Regions from separate parts of the Alkalibacillus sp. S2W genome, predicted to be linked through region 1. Evidence: predicted binding sites of a transcription regulator. Region 1 holds the regulator's gene; the other holds the start of a gene.
What was found. The regulator Rex, encoded in region 1, represses fermentation and respiration genes when NADH is low (regulators of the CRP and FNR family bind a similar motif). The targets are predictions, from matches to a motif close to TTGTGAAATATTTCACAA.

Region 1 (8,805 bases):
CTAGTTCAGCCGTTGCTAGTTCAGTCGCTTTTTCGATACCACGACGAATGCCAACTGGGTTCGCACCTGATGTTACGTTTTTCAGACCTTCACGAATCATCGCTTGTGCAAGAACGGTCGCAGTTGTTGTACCGTCACCTGCGATTTCGTTTGTTTTCGAAGCTACTTCTGAAACGAGCTGTGCACCCATGTTTTCGAAGTGATCTTCTAATTCGATTTCTTTAGCAATTGTGACACCATCGTTAGTAATAAGTGGTGAACCGAATTGTTTATCAAGTACAACATTACGTCCTTTTGGCCCTAATGTCACTTTCACAGCGTTTGCTAATGTATCAACACCGTTAAGCATTGAGTTACGTGCGTTTTCACTAAACTTAATTTCTTTAGCCATGATCATAACCTCCTTAAAATTTTACCGATTCGAGCGTTTGCTTTATTGAACGACTGCTAGAATGTCGTTTTCGCGTAAAACTAAGTATTCTTTGCCGTCTTTTTCGATTTCAGTTCCAGCAAATTTAGAATAGACAACGCGGTCTCCTTCGCTAATTTCTAGCGCAATTTTTTCGCCGTTATCTGTTACGCGGCCAGAGCCGACAGCAACAACTTTACCTTCTTGTGGTTTCTCCTTAGCTGAGTCTGGTAGGACAATGCCCCCTGCTGTTGTTGATTCTTCCTCAACTAATTCGACAATCACGCGATCTCCTATTGGTTTTAACATGATCAAGACCTCCTCTTAATTGAAATGTTAAATCAGTTTATTAGCACTCGGGTTAGTCGAGTGCTAAATCCACTTCTTATAATAAGCAATCACAAAAAATTTTGCAAGTGAAAACATTAAAATTTTTGTTTCTAAGTATTAATTAGTATAGAATAACGTTTAGATAGATTGTGATTTATAGAAAAAGCGAGAAAGGGACGATGATTTTGCCAAGACGTTATTGGGGAATACTAATTATATACATTGCAGCTCAACTGCTACCAGGTGTTATTTTAGGGGTAATATACCATCCTAAACTTCCACCTCAAGATGTGGGTGTACTTTGGACGATTGTAAGTTTAGCACTTGCGACAGTTTGGATTTTCACTTTATTACGAAAAGATATGGCGGAACTTAATCACCGGAGTGGGCTTTCAACTGGTGAGATTGTCAAATGGTCAATTATTGGTGTATTCTTAGCTTACGGTACACAAATTGTTGCAAACTTGATCAATATTTATGTACTTGGAATTGATCAAGGCTCACAAAATACCCAGGAAATTATCCAAATTATCGAAGCGAATATGTGGTTTATTCTATTACCGATTGTATTCGCACCAATCTTGGAAGAGATTATTTTCCGTAAGATTATATTCGGCGAAATTTATAAACGGACAAACTTTATCATTGCCGGTCTATTATCAGCCTTAATTTTCGCGGCGTTGCATATGGACTTTACGTTTATCTTAACGTATACAGCGATGGGCTTTGCCTTTGCGTATTTATATGTCAAAACGAAACGCATTATAGTACCGATTATTGCGCATATGGCGATGAACGCATTTGTCGTCATCATTCAGTTAAGTGTGGATATTGAAGACCTTGAACGACAACTAGAAGATATGGAAAATGCATTAATGATTTTCTTTGGAGGATAAGACATGAAGATTTCACCGACAGTTTTAGCTTGGATTTATGTATTAATGGGCGTTTTATTTATCTATTTAGCAGTAGAAACAGCCGAAACAACGATTTGGAATTTCGGAACCATCGTCTTCGCTGTTATTGCAGCGGTTGACTTTGGTGTTGCGATTCGCCTTTTCACAGTCAATCAAGCTATGAAGAAAAGTAAATAAAATTTCAACCGTCATGTTCTTGTTACATGACGGTTTTTTAATGGATAAGCTCGCATATTTCATCTTTTCTATTCATATATTTTATCAACCTAACACGTCCTATTAATCTAAATTTTCGAAATACTATTGTCGAAATAACTGTTTTTATATATGATGTTGTTATAGGTTGTAAATTTAATTATAGGGAGGAATACGATGCAAGAGCAAGTGATTAGCTTTTTAGAAGCTATAAGTGACTTCGTCTGGGGACCCTGGACGCTCACCTTATTGGTTGGGACAGGGGTTTTCCTAACGTTTCGTCTCGGTTTCTTACAGTTCAAGACATTACCTTATGCATTGAAATTATCTTTTAGTCCTAAAAAGCAAGACAAGAAATCAGAAGGTGATATTTCACACTTTCAATCATTAACGACGGCACTTGCGGCGACCATTGGTACCGGTAATATAGCCGGGGTTGCCACAGCTGTTGTCGCTGGTGGTCCTGGTGCCGTTCTATGGATGTGGATCTCCGCCTTATTCGGTATGGCAACAAAATATGCAGAAGCGATTTTAGCCGTTAAATACCGTGTGAAAGATCCAAATGGTAATATGTCTGGTGGACCGATGTATTACATTGAAAAGGGTCTCAACATGAAATGGCTTGCGGTCTTATTTGCAATTTTCGGTTCAGTAGCTGCTTTTGGTATCGGGAATATGGTTCAATCTAACTCTGTTTCAGATGCATTGGACACAACATTTGATGTACCATTTGTTGTAACTGGGGTTGTGTTAACAGCCTTAGCCGCTCTAGTTATATTAGGCGGTATTAAGAGCATCGGGCGTGTTACAGCTTATGTCGTGCCATTCATGGCTTTATTTTACGTCCTTGGTGGATTGATCATCTTATTCTCTAATTTAAGCATGGCAGGTGAAGCTGTTGCGCTTATTTTCACAGATGCCTTTACAGGGCAAGCTGTAGCAGGTGGTGCACTCGGTGCTGTTATTCGTTGGGGTGTTGCTCGTGGTGTCTTCTCAAACGAAGCTGGTCTTGGTTCAGCACCTATTGCAGCAGCTGCTGCACGCACAGATTATCCAGGTCGACAAGCGTTAGTATCTATGACACAAGTATTTATTGATACGATTGTTGTATGTTCGATCACAGGTATTACGATTGTCATGGCTGATATGTATGTCGACGGAGAAAGAGGTGCTAGTTTAACCTCACAATCTTTTGAAGCTTTCTTAGGTCCAACAGGTTCAATGATTGTATCGCTTGGCCTCGTCTTTTTCGCATTCTCGACCATTCTTGGTTGGTCTTATTACGGCGAGAAATGTTTCGGCTATTTAACGAAACATAAAGGCTTAAATATTTATCGCGCTGCGTTTATCTTGCTCATCTTCCTCGGAGCAATCGTTAAAATCGATATTGTTTGGGCGTTCGCTGACGTTATGAACGGTCTAATGGCAGTACCGAACTTAATCGGTCTCCTACTCCTCTCGGGTGTTGTTGTAAATGAGACTCGGAGATTTATTAAAGTTAGACAGGAAGAAGAGGCAAACGAACAATCATAAATTTTGGAAGGCGCTGATTCGTCAGCGCCTTTTTTATTTACTAACAAAAAAGAAGCCTTCTTTATTACGAAGGCTTCCATTATAATGAATCACTCTGCTGTGGTTGCGTCACTTTGTACAAGTGTTGCTTCAAAATTAAAAGGCGTTGTGTCATTTTTAAGTTTGCTTGATTCAAATTTGAGAAGTTTTGACTCACATTTCGGTAGTCTTGACTCAACTCTCCACTCACAAATTAACAGGCTCTATACAGCTAGGATCATTGTTCTTCGGATTATTCACATAAGTGCTCACGACGTCGTACGTCAGCGGTAAATCTTGTTGAGTATAGAGCCAATCCTTCATGTCACTAGCATTTTGCGGTGCAAAATTGATCCACTCTTGCTCTTGATCAGCTCGCAACATAACAGGCATGCGGTGATGGATCTCAGCCATATCATCGTTTGCTTCCTTCGTTAAGATGGTGCACGTTACTTTTTCTCCCGCTTCAGTCTGCCAGCGATCCCACAATCCAGCAAAGGTGAATAGTTCCTGATCAGGTGAGTAAATGCGAACGGGTTGCTTCTCCCCATCAATTTTCATCCACTCATAAAAACTATCCGCTACAATTAAACAGCGTCGTTTTACTAATAACTTTTTGTAACTCGGTTTTTGATCAGCAGTTTCTAGGCGGGCATTAATCATATTGTGGCGCATGGACTCGTCTTTTGCCCATGAGGGAATAAGCCCCCAGCTCATCTGTCCGATTCGATTTTGTTCACCATCGTTAACCACAGCAATCACATCTTGGGTCGGAGCAACATTATAGCTTGGTTCCCACGCAATCGTTCCGTCTACTTCGAATCGCTTCGCCAACATATCTGGTCCAACTGTTAACGTAAATCGTCCACACATATTAATTTTCCTCCTCATCGACACCTTTCATTTTGTAAGCCGCTGGAATGGCTAGAGCAATAATAATTCCAGCTACGATAAATGCTTCATTTAACGCTTGTAGTGTGGCTTCTTGTGTTGAGAAGTCGTCTAATAACATCATATGACCGCGCCTTATTTCATAATAGACTGAGAAAAATACAATCCCGAGCGACGATGAAAACTGACGGATCAAGTTATTCATCGCTGATCCTTGGGCAACTAAGTTCTCAGGAATTTTGTTCATCCCAGCCGTTGTCGCCGGCATATTTCCGAAACCAAGTCCAGCGCCATGAATTGCCTGAATGACGAAGATGACCCAAACCGCTGTTGATAATTCCACAAAACCATAGGCAAAACTCGCTAATGACAAAATAATTAAGCCTGTTGGAATAACGAGTTTAGGCCCTTTTTTATCAAGGATTTTCCCGCCGACATTCATAAATACACCGCTTAGCAATGAGCTCGGTAAGAAGATTAAACCTGTCGTCACAATTCCGAGCATGAATGCTTCTTGAATCAAATACGGGACTAAGAACAACGTCGAAAATAATCCAATGGAAGCTGCTGATGTGACTAGAATTGAGTAACGATAAGTTTTAATTTTAAAAACACGCAAGTCAAGAAGTGGCTGTTGTTGTCTCAATTCATGACGAATGAACAAGGCAATAAAGGTAATGCCCACAGCGAGCAATAAGCCATTAGTTAGATTAACCAGTCCTTCAATTTCACGTCCTTGACCAAGAACATATAGTACAGGCCCTACACCAAGTGTGACCATTAAGAAGCCGAGCCCGTCGAACTTCAATGACGGATCTGACTCTGTTGGTTTTAAATATTTTGTTGAAAAGAACAGACTTAACAAAGCAAACGGAATATTAAATATGAATAAATAAATCCAGTTCAAGTTTTCGGCGATTAAACCACCAATTGTTGGCCCAATCGCTGGTGCAATCATGACCGAAATGCCATATGTACCAACCGCAAATCCGCGTTCATTTTTCGGAAAGGCATTAAAGATCAGTGCCATCGCATTCGGCAACATTAAACCGCCCGCAATTCCTTGTACAGAACGCGCCATTATAACCATCGTCAACGTTGATGACAGAGCACCAAAAATCGAGCCCACAATAAATAGACATACACCAATTATATAGACTTTTTTACGACCAAAACGGTCACCTAAATAGCCAGTTAACGGCATCGTCATACCCATCGCGATCATAAAGATGGTTAAGATCCAACTAACGCCTACCGCATCGGAATCAAAAATATTCATAAATTCCGGTAAAACTGGATTTAACATGCTATTGTTTAAAATAACCGTAAAGGTTCCGAACAGCACGGCTAATACGACTAGCCATTTATTCGACACGTTCGACATAGTGGTAGCTCCTTTGATTTTTCGTCTCACGAACTATTGTACTGTTTTACTAGGTTAATTGAAAGGTAATACGCTCAGTTTATTGCTCATTTTTTAAGAAATAAATGAGTGACTGTAATTCCACGGATAAATCAATGTGACGGACACGAACATCATCTGGAACAGATAACCGAGCAGGTGTGAAGTTCAAGATCCCTTCAACCCCTATCTCCACCAATCGTTCAGTCACTTCTTCAGCCGCATGCATCGGGACAGTTAAAATCGCAACATTAATATTAGTTTGACTGAGCTCCTTTTCGAGGTCATTCACACTGTAAATCGGCACGCCTCCAATAGTTGTTCCGATTTTATCATCATTTGTATCGAAGGCAATTTCGATTTTGGTATTATTATTTTTAATAAAATTATAGTTAAGCAGAGCCGTGCCTAGATTCCCCACGCCTACCAAGGCAACGTGCGCAATTTCATCTTGGTCGAGGACTTTTCGAAAAACGTAAATCAAATGCTCAATATCATAACCATAGCCTTTACGTCCGAGCTCACCAAAATAAGAAAAATCTTTGCGAATGGTGGCAGAATCGACTTTGACAGCATCACTCAGTTCTTTGGATGAAATGCGTTGTTTCCCTTGTTGTTGCATAGAATTTAAGTGGCGGTAATATAACGGCAAGCGTTTGGCCGTTGCTTTTGGTATTTTTTGATCAACCATCGTTAAGGTATCTCCTTTATAAAAACGATTTAAAATCGTCATGCATTGCTTTATAGTAAGACTATAAGATAAACTAGGTCACGTTGAGGTGAATATCATGATCGTAATGCAATTAGATAATATCGGCAAATCGTTTGGTGCTGATACTATTTTATCGAAAATTAAATTAGAAGTACATCATCGTGACCGAATCGCAATCGTCGGCCGCAATGGAGCAGGAAAATCTACCATACTTCAAATTATGGCAGGCGAATCGTCTTACGATGAAGGGGATATATATAAACCGAAAGATGTCTCAATTGGCTACTTAGCACAACATTCTGGACTCGATTCAACCGAAACCATCTGGAATGAAATGCTTTCAGTTTTCAGTGAAATCGTAAAACTAGAGTATGAATTACGCGAATTAGAGCTGCAAATGGCTAATCCCGAAGGCTTTGACGATGATGAGTCCTATCAGCAATTGTTAGCCACTTATGATCAAAAACAAAACGAATTCCAAGCTATGGGTGGCTTTGACTACGAAGCTGATATCAAGTCCATTTTACAAGGACTGAATTTCGGGACTTTTGACTATCAAACACCGATTAATGACTTAAGTGGCGGACAAAAAACGCGGCTCGCGCTCGGTAAATTGTTACTCGCCAAGCCAGATGTCTTAATCTTAGACGAGCCAACCAACCATTTAGACATTAATACGTTGAACTGGCTTGAAAACTATTTGAATAGTTATGAAGGTGCTGTCGTAATCGTCTCACACGACCGTTACTTCTTAGACCAGACTGTTAATGTGGTATATGAAGTGGCGTTTCAATCGTCTAAGCGCTATAACGGGAATTATAGCTATTATTTACAGAAGCGACAAGAAGACTATGAGTTGCAACTCAAACACTATGAGAAGCAACAAAGTGAAATTAAACGGCTCGAAGATTTCGTCCAGCGTAATATTGCACGCGATTCAACGAGTAAGCGTGCGCAAGCGAGACGGAAACAACTAGAGAAGATGGAGCGGATCGAAAGGCCTGATTTAGACGATGCCTCCGCTAAGTTTAGCTTCGATATTAAACAAAAAAGTGGTAATGACGTGCTTAAGGTCAATCAATTAGAAGCGCGTTACGGAGCAGTCGACGAACCGATTTTTCAAAATGTGACCTTTAATGTAAACCGTGGTGACCGCATTGCGATTGTTGGCCCGAATGGTGTCGGTAAAACGACTTTATTAAAAGCTATTTTAAAACGCATGGAGTTTGTCGATGGTGTGATCCAAGTCGGGACGAACGTCGAATTCGGCTATTATGACCAGGAACAAACGACGCTCAATCGTTCTAAAACGGCCTTAGATGAATTATGGGATGATTATCCGCTGATGAATGAGAAAGATGTTCGGACTGTACTCGGAAACTTCTTATTCACAGGTGAGGAAGTATTAAAAACAGTCAGTATGCTAAGTGGCGGTGAGAAAGCGCGCGTATTATTAGCGAAACTCATGCTTCAACAAGCCAACGTACTGATTATGGACGAGCCGACGAACCACTTAGACTTGGATAGTAAAGAAGTACTGGAATCGGCATTAGCTGATTTCCCTGGCACGATTATATTCGTCTCACACGATCGTTACTTCATCAATCGCATTGCCACACAAGTGCTCGAAATGAATCATCACGGTGTAAAAACGTATCTTGGTGACTATGATTACTATTTAGAGAAGAAACAAGAAGAAGCTGAAATCCAAGCCATGGAAGCAGCTAAACAGGAACAACAGTCTTCTGTGAACACCACGAAATCACAATTCGAGCAAGATAAACAAGTTAAACGTGATCTTAGAAAATTAGAACGTCGGATTGAAACGATTGAGTCCTCCATTCAGGAACATGAACAAATCATTGAAAATGAACAATCACGTATGAACGATCCAGATTTAGCTGGGGATTATTCAACTTTACAAGAGATCAATGATACCATCCAAGAAAATCAACAAGCGATCGATGACCTGATGGAAGAATGGGAAACGCTGCAAGAACAATGGGACATGTACGAATCAAGTCATTAATTTAAACCCGTTCAATCAAGATGAAGTTTTACTTGATCTTAGATTGAACGGGTTTTTTATTTATCAACAGGCAAATTTCTTGATAAACTGGGTTTTCAACAAAGTTATGCACATTATCAACAACTTGTGGGTTATTTATCCACAGAATTATCCACTTGCTCACAGCCTGTTTTGTTCATCTTTAATAAAAAAATTCCACAGCTTTGTGTAAAAGCTGTGGAAGAATTAATCCATCATTAATCCTGGATTGGCATTGAGATCTAACCCTGCAAAATCACCTCGATGATACTGAATCGAAGCGGCCGCTCCAATCATCGCTGCATTATCAGTGCATAAATAAAGCGGTGGAATACATAATTCAATGCCACT
Region 2 (8,805 bases), 520 kb from region 1:
TAAAATGACGAGTTTTAGAAAAACCACATCCAATTATTTAATATCCCCGAGATTGCATAAAGAAAAAGAAGCTGACGCCATGCCAGCTTCTTTTTCTTTATGAGCGCATTAGGATGTCACATGTTCAACTTGCCACTGATCATTTACATATAATCCGACGATGTCCATGTCATAGCCCCAGCTACGGACTAGTGCGACACTTTGTTTAATTTGTTCTACTTTTTCTCGTTTATCGATAGGATTACCTGCGCAGTCGTGGTGACCAATGATGGCAAGAGCTTTCGATCCATGACCATCATTAGAAATGGTTAATTTCTTTTTAATTGAGTCAATCATGGTTTTGTCGCCTTCAAGCAATGCTTTATTGGGTCCTGCTTCATTGATTTGGTCAACATAGTCAACGCCATATTGTTGTTTCATCCAATTAATCACAGGTTCTTGCGTTCGACCATCCATACAATTAATCGCTGTTGCAAATGTTCCTTCAGCCATGTAATGCCTCCTTAAAATCTTATCTATCCTTCTATTATATAAGGAATAAAATAGCCTGTCACATTTATTCTACTAATCTAGCTTCAACAATCCAGTTGATCGAGCCGTCCGAAGTAAAGCAAGCTTGTAACGTGATTCTTTCACCACCTGATGTGCCAGTGATGCGGTTCCAATAATCTTTTCCGTTATTAAGTCCAATCCCTTTTCTATTCACTTGATAAGTACTAGTTACTTGATAACGAAAAGCTTCGCCATTCGCATCTGTTACTGTAAAAGAATGAGCGTTCCAAACAGAACTGAATACACCTGGGTTATGACCAATAAAATGGGTGTTCATGCCGTCTTTACCACTGAATGTTTCAATACCACCCCATGTCGAAGCGACGGATTGTTGATTAATGATGGATTGCCCATTCGCTCGTCCGCCATTTCGATAAGATACAGCTTGTCCATTAAAATAGATCGTCATAGGTTGATACTCTGGTTCGGTTTGATCTGAAGTAGATTGATTTTCATTAGAAGTAGATGACTTATCGGTCACGTTATTAGATTGTTTCTGCTGTTCAGAATCATTCTCTTTCTGTGTTGCCTTCGATTCATGATCAGTTTTCTGATTAGTTTCTTGAGTACGATTTGTCTGTTTAGGTGAAATCTGATCTAAAAATGCATCTCGAGTCCAATAAGTTTCATTATGGATGCTTATCTGTATCCATGTTGTGTCATTGATTTCTGTTTTACCAACCAGGTTAACCACTTGATTAGGAGAAAGTTTGATGTTTGTTTTGTAAGAAGTATGGGGTTCGCTATACAAATTAATATTCGCTTTAGCTCGGTATTCTCCAGAATGTTCGTCAATATCGTATGTAATTTCTGGCTTAGCTGCTGTAAGGGTAATGGCTGGTTTGTTCGGCAAGTCATGGGTGAGTGATTCATGCGATGATCCTTGATAGGCAGTTGTTTCTGAGGAGTAGGCAGGATTAACAAAAATAATCATGGTAAAGCTTAAGAAAATAATCATACTAACCCAAAGCTTTTTCACAAAATGCCTCCTTATTTGTCAAAATGTGAATTCATCATGTATCGTTAGCATAAGACAACATAATATATAAATCTAGTATTTTATCATGAATTCGCATAAAATAGGAAAAACGTTTTGTTTTTTCGACATCAGAATTTGTCGCTTATTGTCTAATGAATAGTTGAAAAGGATTTTGTGAACATCTTCACAAAATCATCACACACTCGCCAAAAATTTATCACGAATGATAAGCTTCGGGTGAGTTAAAATAGGGTACAATACATTTAGGAGATTTTATTACTGATTCCTTTTAGAGGAGGGGGAGCAATGCCATTATTTGAAGATCCGGTTTTTGGTAGCCGAATGTTAACGTTACTCACCTTAACGTTCCATATTATATTTGCAACGTTAGGTGTTGGTATCCCACTCATGATTATGATTGCGCAGTGGGTAGGAATTAAGCGGAATGACATGCATTATATTATGTTAGCTAGACGGTGGGCACGAGGTTTCGTTGTGTTAGTCGCTGTTGGTGTTGTAACAGGTACAGCAATTGGCCTCCAGCTTTCACTGCTATGGCCTGAATTTATGCAATTAGCAGGACACGTGATTGCATTACCGTTATTTATGGAAGTTTTCGCCTTCTTCTTTGAAGCTATCTTTTTAGGCATTTATTTATATACATGGGATCGTTTCGAGAATCAGAAAAAGCACTTATTGCTTCTTGTTCCAGTTGCTTTTGGTGCAGCAATTTCAGCCTTTTTCATTACGACAGTCAATGGGTTTATGAATTCACCAGAAGGTTTTAGTATTGTTGATGGTCAAATGACAGGCGTTAACCCGATCGAAGCGATGTTTAATACAGCTTCTCCGACAAAAGTCACCCACGTGATTGCGACTGCCTTTATGACATCATCCTTTGTTCTGGCAGCAGTAGCGGCGTTCAAACTGTTACGTCGTTCTAATCATGACTATCATAAAAAGGCCCTTCATTTAACGATGAAAGTTGGGCTTGTCTTTGCAGTTGCAACAGCGATTGTTGGTGATTTTTCTGGTAAATATTTAGCAGAACATCAACCAGAGAAGTTAGCGGCTGCTGAGTGGCATTTCGAAACAGAAGCAGAAGCTCCACTTGTTTTATACGGGGTACTAGGTGAAGGTAATGAACCTGAATATGCGATTGAAATTCCATATGCTTTAAGTATTCTGGCGCATAATGACCCATTTGCGGAAGTAGAAGGACTTAATGAAACGCCGACTGATGAGCAACCACCGTTATTCGTGCATTACTTCTTTGACACGATGATTACGATCGGTATGTTCATGATTGGCTTGTCGCTTATTTATTGGTTCGCTTCATGGCGTGGTTGGTCTGTTGCTTCCTCGAAACTAATGCGCTGGTTAATTGTTGCAGGCGGTCCACTATCTATTCTAGCGATTGAAGCGGGTTGGTGGATGGCAGAATTCGGCCGACAACCGTGGATCTTACGAGGTGTTATGACAGTTGATGAAGCAGCGACACAAAGTGCTTATGTGGGGCATATGTTTGTCGCATTTGCTGGTCTTTATTTCATTTTAGGTGTCGGTGTGGCTGTTGTTTTAACTAAGATTTTCAAAGACAACCCAGTTGAACTAGAACTCGGCGAACAAGGTGGTGATCGCTCATGAATTATGAGATTATCGGTATGGTTGTTTTATGGACGTTCCTCTTTGGTTATGTGATTGTAGCATCTGTCGACTTTGGCGCTGGGTTCTTTAATGCATACAGTATTTTGACAGGGAAAGATCGAATTCTAACGGCGATCATTCAACGTTATCTATCCCCTGTATGGGAAGTAACGAATGTTTTCTTAGTCTTTTTCTTCGTAGGAATTGTTGGATTTTTCCCTTCAACAGCTTATTTCTACGGTAGTATTTTGTTAGTTCCAGTCAGTATTTCAATAATTCTATTAGCCATTCGCGGTTCTTATTATGCCTTTGAAAATTATGGAAGCCAGGGGCACCGTGGTTATGCCTTTATGTACGGGGCGACAGGGCTTGTGATTCCAGCATCTCTTTCTGTTGTTTTAACCGTATCTGAAGGTGGATTCGTGGATATCATGGATGGTCGACCTCAATTGGATTACTGGGCGTTATTTTCGAGCCCGCTCACTTGGAGCATTGTAATCTTGAGTATTATTGCGGTTTTATATATTTCCTCAGTCTTTTTAACTTGGTATGCCAACCGCGCAGGTGATACGGAGGCAGCGTCGTTGTTGCGGCGATATGCGCTTATTTGGGCGCTTCCTACCATTATTACAGCGAGTGGGATTATTTATGAATTGCGCTCACACAACCCAGAGCATTTTGACTCTCTCATGAATCTATGGTGGATGTTTGCGATTTCGTTTATTTTCTTTGTCGGAAGTGTTTGGTTAATTTGGAAACAAAAGAATTATGGGCTAGCGTTTATTTTACTCATTGGTCAATTTGCCTTTGCGTTCTTTGCGTATGGCATTTCGAAATATCCGTATTTACTCTATCCACATTTAACGGTATCAGATAGTGTAACAAACGATGCCATGGCAATTTCATTAATTGTGGCATTCGTTGCTGGCTTACTATTATTATTGCCATCGTTGTATCTGCTGATGCGACTATTCTTGTTTGATGATCAATATATCGCTGGTAAAAAATAATGAGAGGTGATCGAGGATGACTGATTTTCTTATCACTTATGCACCATTTTTAGTGCTTATAGGCGCCATAGGTATGGCCTTTTGGGTCGCTCTACCAGGTGGGAAAGATTAATAAAAAACTTGCTATGTTTAAATTCAATGTTGATTGTCAAAAGATGTGGCATTAAGTTGTTGAACTGTGAGTAGCGAAGGTGGCGACTCCTGCAGGAATAGCACGAGTCTCGAGACCCCGCAGGAAGCGCTTTTCTTCCCAGGAGGCTCGAGCCGTGCCTGCGGAAAGCGTCCACCGAAAGCGGATCACAGTATCAACAACGGACTTTAACAAAACTCAAAACTTAATTATGTGATGTAAGATACAAGAAAAGGCTGTGCTTTAAAGCACAGCCTTTTCAATTTGTTTAAGCTCATATAAATAGCCTTGCTTAGACATTAAAGTATTGAAATCACCCGTTTCTACGATTTTACCTTGGTCGAGTACGATGATTTGATCGAATGTTTCTAATCCAGTTAACTCATGACTAACGACAACCACTGTATCTTCTTGGGCTTGTGTGTAGACTTGGTTCATGATGCGCTCAGCGGTAACTCGGTCCAGTGAAGAAGTCGGTTCATCTAATAACCAAAGGGGTGCTTCTCTTAGTAACACGCGGGCAATCGCTAGGCGTTGCTTTTCACCGCCAGATAAGTTATCACCCTTTTCATATACAGGGTCGTCTAAATTAAATGATTCTAATGATGCGTTATTTAATGCTTCATGTAACGAATTTTCATTTGCATCTGACAATAAATTTTCCCTGATAGTTCCAGCAAAAAAGGTATCATCTTGCATGACAACATTAGCTTGTTCCCATATTGTTGACGGAATAAGATTGTCGATATTTCGGTTGTTGATGAAAATGGTTCCGTCATTTACTTGTTCAAGATTTAATAACAATTGCAGAATAGTGGATTTACCTGAGCCACTTGCCCCAATAATGGCTGTTTTAGACCCTGGCTTTATAGAGAATGATATATTCTTTAATGTCTGGCGTTCTTCATTTGGATACGTAAATGATACTTGATCAAACTGTGCTCCGATTTGTTGATCGTCCAATGTTTCTTCACCTGATGCCTCTGGTTGATCTAGAGCATATAAACGATCAGCTGCTTGTTTATTATCACGAAAATATTGTGGAAATGCTGCCATAGGTGATGTGTTCTCAAAAACCGTTAGTGAAAGTAACATAAACATAGCCAACCAAGCAGCTTCCATCTCACCAGCTGCGCTAAGATAACTACCAATCGCTAACACACCCCATGTGATCGCAAAGCCGATCCAGCCATCAAGCGTTTGGTGAACGAGTTCGCGTATTCGACTACGCGCTACAGCATTTTCATAGTCATCGTTTAAATCACTAAATGTTTGAATACGCGTATCAATAGCCTGGTGAATCGTTAAATCTTGAAACCCATACAATGTTTCTGTGGCTTCAGAGGAGAGAGCACTTGCTTGTTCAGTCGTTGCTTCATCTGTTTCATGATGCAACCAGGCAAATATCGCTGGGAGAATGATAAGTGATAAGCTTAGTCCGAACAATAGCCATAGCGCCATCCATAATGAAAAATAAGCCGTGAAAAGGATTGTCGCGAGAAAAACTAATAAAATGACAATCGGTGGATACAAAACACGTAAAAATAGATTTTGAAGCGACTCAACATCATTAACAGCGCGTGATAATAAATCACCTGACTTCATACGACCAAGTCTGGCTGGTGATAGTTGTTGTAGACGATGAAAGAAATGAACACGAATGTGTTTAAGCATCGTAAAGGTTGCGCGGTGAGAGACAAGCCGTTCAATATAACGTGAACCAGCACGTGTGAAACCTAACAGCTTCACAGTAGCAATGACGACTGTTAACGCATAAATTGGGACACCAAGAGCTGCTTGTGAAATTAAATACCCACTGGCACTAAATAAGCCGACAGCAGCAATCCCACCGATAAAGCCAAATAAAATGGATAAAAGAATATCGCGTTTTTCTTTTAAAAGTTGTTTAATGATCGACTTTAGACCTGTCATGCGTTAACACCTCCATGACGACCGAGTAATGCTCTATACGTTGCACTTGATTGCTGAAGCGTTTCATCTGTTCCCTCTGCGGTCAATTCGCCGTTTTCCATGACTAGAATTTTATCAGCCGATTGGATGGTATGAATACGATGAGCGACCGTGATGACGGTTGCGTTCTCACTTAAAATAGCGATGGCTTGGTTTAAGGTCCGTTCTGTTTCTAAATCAAGTCCTGTCGTTGGCTCATCGAACAAGATCAGTGAAGGTTGTTTTAAAAATGCACGTGCTAAGGCGAGACGTTGTTTTTCCCCACCAGAAAGTCCACGACCTCCTTCACCAACAACTGTTTCAAGTCCATTCTCTAAAGAATTGATTAAAGGTGTTAATTTGGCGCGCTCTGCTGCTTGTTGCACATCATCAAAACGAGCATTTGGCTTACTAATAGCGATATTGTCGTAAATTGAACCAGCAAATACATAAGGTGATTGGGTAATGTAGCTTAATTGTTGGAACCAAACGTCTTCACGTAAATCATGTTGTTTTAAGTTATTGATAAAAATCGTCCCGTTATGAACGGGCAATAATCCGGCTAAGACATGTAAAAATGTCGTTTTACCAGCACCACTAGGTCCGACTAAAGCTACGTTATCACCTGGCTCTATTGTCGTTGAAATGTTGTTCAAAGTTGGTTCTGACTGATAAGCAAATGTTACATGGCTGAACGTCATTCGTGGTGGGACAGAGACAATCGTTTGATCTCCCCAATTAACTGACTCAACTTGTTCATTTAAAGCATCTTCAAGCTTTTTACCTGCTGTAATGCTTTCCCGTCCAGAGTGAAAGGCACTACTCAGATCCTTCAAAGCGATGTAAAATTCAGGTGCCAATAATAAAATGAAGAAAGCCGTTGTAAATAGAATGGAATCAAAAATAATCAAGGCAACAGCTAGCTCTAAAGCAATTAACCCAATACTTAACATCGAAATTAATTCCATCATAAATGCTGATGTAAAGGCGACCTTAAGCACTCCAAGTGTCGCGTCACGGAACTGGTCACTTCTTTTTTCAATCAAGTCTTGTTCCTTGTTAGCACGTCCGAATAAGGAAAGTGTTGTTAAACCTTGTACTGAATCAAGAAATTGTCCAGAAAAATTGGATAGCGCATTTAATTGCTCTTCTGATTTATCCCTTGTCTTAAGTCCAATAATGGCCATGAAAATCGGGATGAATGGCGCAGTAACTAAAACAATAACGCCAGACACCCAATTTTGAGTAAACATAATAATTAAGATCGCTAGTGGCACGATGGAAGCACGGACCATCTGCGGTAGATACTCACGATAATAAGCGTTCGTTTGGTCGACAACATTTAGCAATGTCGAAACTTTGCTACCCGAACGCCCCTGCGATGCCAGTTCTATTGGTTGTTTCGTATAATGATTGATTAATTGCATTCGTAACTTCGCTTTTGCATTTTTGGCAAGCGAAATCCCAATGTGTCCAGATGTGTAAGTCAATAGCCCTCGAAGAGACATCACCATAATTAGTCCAATTAAATAAAACAGCACATCTAGAAAGGATGCATTATTTAGAAAAATACTATTAATAATGTGAACGATGAGAAAAGCTTGCAGTACAATCATCGTGGCTGATACTAAATGGACACTGATGAGTTGAATGAGACTTATGCGGGACACATAGGATTTTAATAGCGACATCGACAACGTCCTTTCGTTATTCTCCTTCTATTGTACGCCTTTTGTCCGTTTTTTTTAATTAATATGGCTAGTTTATGGGTGAAAATTTCGTGACGGATATGCATTTAGGTGGGTATCATCTATAATTAGGGCAGAAAGGAAGGGGTTAACATGAAACGATTAAGTATAATCATAATCATTAGCCTGTTATTAGTCTCTTGTCAACAAAACAATGAATCAAGTGAACAAGTAGATGAAATGGCTCAAGCCTTAAAGCCATTTGAATCTGGAAGCCCTAACAATCCATCAGAGTATTTGGGGACTTGGTCAACTTATTCAGGGGAAGGGACCTCATATAAGCAAATTCAATTATTCGAAGAAGAGGGGCAATACCAAATTCAATATGACTTAATAGATCATGATGGTCGTATTTTAAAATCAATACTTGGTCCTTTAGAAGGGTTAGAGGATGGAATGGGAGCATTTGATTATGATTCCGATCGTTATGGAAATAACGGCACTCTAGAAGTTCATTTAGAACAAGAGGGAATTCAGTTTAATAATCGTGTTGACGGAACTAACGTTGAAGAGGTTTTCTTTGAACAGAAAATCAGTCGTTAACGTCTTTATTTCGTTTAACACCTGTTATGACTACAATAGCTAATGTGACCAGAATCGTAATTAAAGAAGCCCAAAATAACCAAGGTTGATGATATAAACGGTTTAATCCAGCTAAAACTGCTGTTAATAAAATAAGTCCAATCATTAATACTCGCTTCATTGATTTTCACCTCAATCATAATTTCTCATTCTATTATAACGTGTAATGAATAGCCTTACGATTAATTGACATTTAATTGGAAAAGT

Region 2: a site for Rex is predicted at 1,704-1,721, ahead of ACKXGF_RS05535 (cytochrome ubiquinol oxidase subunit I). Genes of this name have one in related genera too.

Annotation. Positions count from the first base shown of each region.
Region 1 is NZ_CP177234.1:482,432-491,236, reverse strand. It holds gene groL (chaperonin GroEL) at 1-391, opposite strand, end outside; gene groES (co-chaperone GroES) at 434-718, opposite strand; gene ACKXGF_RS02725 (lysostaphin resistance A-like protein) at 919-1,635, shown strand; gene ACKXGF_RS02720 (YdiK family protein) at 1,639-1,833, shown strand; gene ACKXGF_RS02715 (alanine/glycine:cation symporter family protein) at 2,029-3,384, shown strand; gene ACKXGF_RS02710 (SOS response-associated peptidase) at 3,610-4,275, opposite strand; gene ACKXGF_RS02705 (MDR family MFS transporter) at 4,277-5,677, opposite strand; gene ACKXGF_RS02700 (redox-sensing transcriptional repressor Rex) at 5,757-6,386, opposite strand; gene ACKXGF_RS02695 (ATP-binding cassette domain-containing protein) at 6,484-8,436, shown strand; gene tsaD (tRNA (adenosine(37)-N6)-threonylcarbamoyltransferase complex transferase subunit TsaD) at 8,662-8,805, opposite strand, start outside.
Region 2 is NZ_CP177234.1:1,005,219-1,014,023, forward strand. It holds gene ACKXGF_RS05525 (carbonic anhydrase) at 109-492, opposite strand; gene ACKXGF_RS05530 (sortase domain-bontaining protein) at 557-1,531, opposite strand; gene ACKXGF_RS05535 (cytochrome ubiquinol oxidase subunit I) at 1,838-3,178, shown strand; gene ACKXGF_RS05540 (cytochrome d ubiquinol oxidase subunit II) at 3,175-4,188, shown strand; gene cydS (cytochrome bd oxidase small subunit CydS) at 4,205-4,300, shown strand; gene cydC (thiol reductant ABC exporter subunit CydC) at 4,562-6,250, opposite strand; gene cydD (thiol reductant ABC exporter subunit CydD) at 6,247-7,959, opposite strand; gene ACKXGF_RS05560 (hypothetical protein) at 8,110-8,559, shown strand; gene ACKXGF_RS05565 (hypothetical protein) at 8,549-8,719, opposite strand.